Regions from separate parts of the Arthrobacter sp. NPDC056493 genome, predicted to be linked through region 2. Evidence: predicted binding sites of a transcription regulator. Region 2 holds the regulator's gene; the other holds the start of a gene.

Region 1 (2,396 bases), on a different contig from region 2:
ACGATGCCTTCTTCGACGGCAGCCTTTGCGTTGCGGACAGCGTCCTCAATGCGGTGCTTGCGCTCCTTGAGCTCAACCTCCGTTGCGGCACCGGCCTTGATGACTGCAACGCCGCCGGCCAGCTTGGCCAGGCGTTCCTGCAGCTTCTCGCGGTCGTAGTCCGAGTCGGAGTTTTCGATCTCGGCGCGGATCTGGGAAACGCGGCCGGCGATCTGGTCGGCGTCGCCTGCACCTTCGACGATGGTGGTCTCGTCCTTGGTCACGACAACCTTGCGTGCCTTGCCCAGGAGGTCGAGGCCGGCGGTCTCAAGCTTGAGGCCGACTTCCTCGGCGATGACCTGGCCACCGGTGAGGATGGCGATGTCGGCCAGCTGCGCCTTGCGGCGGTCACCGAAGCCCGGAGCCTTGACGGCGACGGACTTGAAGGTGCCGCGGATCTTGTTGACGATCAGGGTGGCCAGGGCCTCGCCCTCGATGTCTTCGGCGATGATCAGCAGCGGCTTGTTGGACTGCATGACCTTCTCGAGGACAGCAACCAGTTCCTTGACGTTGGAGATCTTGGAGTTGACGATCAGGATGTACGGGTCCTCAAGGACCGTTTCCTGGCGCTCGGTGTCCGTGACGAAGTAAGCGGAGATGTAGCCCTTGTCGAAGCGCATGCCTTCGGTGAGCTCCAGCTCGAGGCCGAAGGTGTTGGACTCCTCGACCGTGATGACGCCTTCCTTGCCCACCTTGTCCAGGGCTTCGGCGATCAGGGCGCCGATTTCGTCGTCACCGGCGGAGATGGAAGCCGTGGCCGCGATCTCTTCCTTGGTTTCGATTTCCTTGGCGGAGGCCAGGAGCTCGGTGGTGACGGCTTCAACGGCCTTCTCGATGCCGCGCTTGAGGGACAGCGGGTCAGCGCCGGCCGCGACGTTGCGCAGGCCTTCCTTGACCAGTGCCTGGGCCAGGACAGTAGCCGTGGTGGTGCCGTCGCCAGCGACGTCATCCGTCTTCTTGGCAACTTCCTTGACCAGCTCGGCGCCGATCTTCTCGTAGGGATCGTCCAGCTCGATCTCCTTGGCGATGGAGACACCATCGTTGGTGATCGTGGGGGCGCCCCACTTCTTTTCGAGGACGACGTTGCGGCCACGCGGGCCGAGGGTGACCTTGACGGCGTCGGCGAGGATGTTCAGGCCCCGCTCAAGACCGCGGCGTGCCTCTTCATCAAATGCAATGATCTTGGCCATAACGGCAGTAGTCCTTTCGGGACAGTCGTTAAGAAGGAACCTCGCTGCGGTGCCCGCGACGGACGATCCTTTCCGCGGGCCTCTGTACGCCCGACAGTCCGGATCTCACCCCAACCAGGTGTTTCTTTCGCTCCTTGCGCCGCCGCCGGGGTGGTGCCGGCCGGAACCGGACGACCCTTTAGCAGTCGGCACGCTGGAGTGCTAATCAATAATTAGCACTCCCCCGGGGAGAGTGCAAGCAGATGTGCTTGTTTTATCCCGCAAACGGGCGGAGTATTCGCTGCCAGCGATCAGCCGGCGGACCTTCCGGCGGCCTCGCTGCCCGTGAGCTTGGCTTTATTGTCGGCTCCATAGGTGAACACCATGTACTTCGCGACGGTGACGTCGCCGTTCGCATCGAAGCGGACTGGCCCCGACTCACCGTCGTAGTCAATGGCCTTGCCGTCCCGGATCGCGGCGAGGCAGTCCTTGTACGCCGAGCAGACGGCCGGCTGGCCGGACCGGGAAGCGGACGCCCGGCTTCCGGCAGTGCCGCCGGAGACGGCGCTGAGCGTACCGGCAATGGAGGCACCGGCGTCGTCCTCCGCCACAGCGGCGGCCAGGGCCGCGAGGTTCACGGCATCATAGGTCTCGGCCGCGAACGTTGTGTCCTTGAGTTTCGCGTCGATGGCCACGAGTTCGGCCTGGAAGTGCGCTGAAGGAAAGACGCCGGGCACCAGGGCGCGCGTTCCTTCCAGCGATCTCGACCCGAGGGCTGAGCCGTACTGCCTGAAGGCACCGTCGGCGAGGATGAGCTTGTTGCCCGGCACTCCTGCATTGGTGAGCTCGGCGATGGCTCCCTGCGCACCGTCGCGGGCAATGACGACGACGGCGTCCGGCGCTGCGTCGCGGACGCCGCCAGCGGACTTCTGCGCCTCGCCCGCCTTGAAGCCGGAAACGGTGACAGGGTCCAGCCCGCTGGCTTTGGCGGCAGCGGAAACGGCGGCAGACACATTCTGGCCGTAGTTGCCGTCCTCGTAGAGCACCGCGAGGCTCTTGGCCCCGGCGTCCCTGGCGAGCTTCACCAGGACGGGAGCCTGCGCAATGTCCGCCGCGGCCGTGCGGAAATAGTAGCCGCCGTTCTTGTAACTGCTGAGTTCCGCGGCGGTGTTTGCGGGAGAGATGAGA
Region 2 (2,396 bases):
AGACTTTTTCCACGAGTTCGGCGTCATGCTTGCCTTCGACCCAGATCCGGCTGGCCTTGGCCACCTGTGCGCGCTGCCCTTCCACCCGCACCGAACCCGACGCCGTCCGGCCGGTCGTGCCCGGCCCTGCGGGCTTCGCTTTGGGCGCCGGCGGCATCAGGCGTACCGGCTGACCTTCCAAAAGGAATCCGAAACCCAGCTTGAAGGACCGGGACTTTCCGCGGCGGTCCTCAAGCGCCACCACGTGCATGCCGCCGGACTTCTCCACCCGGGTCACCGCACCCACCCAGCCGGACTGGACGTCCTCGAGCACCATGCCGCGCTCCACAGGAACCTCAGGCAGGCTGTTCTTGGCGGGCGCTGCGATCTCCTGCGGGCCCCAGGTCTGGTACTGCATTTCGTTCACCGCTCTGCACTAGGAGGGAGCCGCTCCGGCCGCGGGCATACCGCCGGGGGACAGGCGCCCGGAATTTCGCCCGGAGCGGTACCAATGCTAACAACGCGGCGACTCATATTAGACTTGTTAGCACTTAGGCATGTCGAGTGCTAACCACAGCGTTTACGGGCAGGATCAACGCCCGGCGCGGTCAAGGCCAAAAGGAGGTGGACTGTGAGCGAACCACGGAAGCTTGAGGTGCTGCGCGCCATCGTGGAGGACTATGTCCATTCCCGCGAACCTGTCGGCTCCAAGGCCCTGGTGGAACGGCACCATCTGGGCGTATCCAGCGCCACCATCCGCAACGACATGGCGGCCCTTGAGGACGAGGGCCTTATCACTGCCCCGCACACCAGCGCGGGCAGGATTCCGACGGACAAGGGTTACCGTCTGTTCGTCGACCAGATTTCAGCCGTCAAGCCGTTGTCCCCGGCGGAGAAGCGCGCCATCCAGACCCTCCTCGAGGGGTCAGAGGACCTTGACGACGTCCTGGACCGGACGGCGCGGCTCCTGTCCCAGTTGACCAACCAGGTCGCCGTCGTGCAGTACCCGCACCTGAGCCGCGCCGTGGTGCGGCACATTGAATTTGTGCTGCTGGCGCCGCGGAAGGTGCTGATCGTGCTGATCGCCGACTCCGGCAAGGTTGACCAGCGAGTGGTCGACGCCGGACAGGACCTGTCAGACGACACGCTCGCCGCACTCCGCACCCGGTTCCTGACCGGTGTGGCCGGAACGCCGGTGGCCATCCTGCCCCAGCACCTGGCCGCCGTCGTGGCCGGCTGCACGCACGCCGAGCGCCCCATTGCCATGGCCCTCGGCAAGGGGCTGGAGGGCCTGGCGCACAACAGCCGGGAAGACCGTATGGTCCTCGCGGGAACGGCCAACCTCGCGCGCTCCAACGTGGACTTTCCGCTCAGCATCGGACCTGTTCTGGAGGCCCTCGAGGAGCAGGTGGTGATGCTGCGGCTCCTGAGCGACATGGCCCAGGACCCGCGGGGCGTGGCCGTGAGCATCGGCCGGGAAAACCCCTACGACGGTCTGGCCGAGGCATCGGTGGTGGCCACCGGCTACGGCCCCGACGCCAGCGCCAAGGTGGGCATCCTTGGCCCCACCCGGATGGACTATCCCACCACCATGGCCGCCGTGCGCGCGGTGGCCCGCTACCTTTCGAGGATTCTGGGCCCGTGACCGCACGACCCGGACATCCTCTGACCACAGGCAGTACAACCAGGAAGAGATACGAACTTTGAGCAGCCACTACGACGTTCTTGGAGTCTCCGCTGAAGCCACCGGCGAGGAGATCAAAAAGGCCTACCGCAAGCTGGCCCGCTCCCTCCACCCGGATGTCAACCCCGGGGAAGACGCCGCCGAACGCTTCAAGGCCGTCACCCACGCCTACGAGGTGCTGTCCGATCCGCAGAAGCGCAGGATCTACGACACCACCGGCAATGAGAACGGCACCGACAACGGCTTCGGCGGCGGCTACGCCGGCCAGGGCTTCGCGTTCCAGGACATCTTTGACACCTTCTTCGGCGCGGGCGGAACATCCGGGCCCGCGTCCCGCGTCCGCCGTGGGCAGGACGCGCTGATCAGCGTCCGGATCGACCTGCGCGATGCCGTCTTCGGCGTCAACAAGAAGCTGGAAGTGGACACAGCCGTCACCTGCCCCACGTGTGAAGGCTCGTGCTGCCGCGAGGGTAGCCACCCGGAACGCTGCGATATCTGCGGCGGCAGCGGCCAGGTGCAGCGGGCGGTCCGTTCCATCCTCGGCCAGGTCATGACCGCCGCGCCGTGCGGTTCCTGCGAGGGCTTCGGGACGGTCATCAAGGACCCCTGCAACGAGTGCAGCGGCCAGGGCCGTATCCGCAGCCGCCGCTCCCTGACCATCAAGGTGCCGGCCGGCGTGGCCACCGGAACCCGGATCCAGCTCTCCGGGCAGGGCGAGGCGGGCCCCGCAGGC

What was found. The regulator HrcA, encoded in region 2, represses chaperone genes, less so after heat shock. The targets are predictions, from matches to a motif close to TTNGCACTCGNNNNNNNCGAGTGCNAA.
Region 1: a site for HrcA is predicted at 1,408-1,434, ahead of groL (chaperonin GroEL). Genes of this name have one in related genera too.

What each region holds. Positions count from the first base shown of each region.
Region 1 is NZ_JBHTSL010000037.1:8,743-11,138, reverse strand. It holds gene groL (chaperonin GroEL) at 1-1,229, opposite strand, end outside; gene ACFQ50_RS15185 (ABC transporter substrate-binding protein) at 1,520-2,396, opposite strand, start outside.
Region 2 is NZ_JBHTSL010000006.1:22,061-24,456, reverse strand. It holds gene ACFQ50_RS04040 (DUF3097 domain-containing protein) at 1-397, opposite strand, end outside; gene hrcA (heat-inducible transcriptional repressor HrcA) at 611-1,624, shown strand; gene dnaJ (molecular chaperone DnaJ) at 1,683-2,396, shown strand, end outside.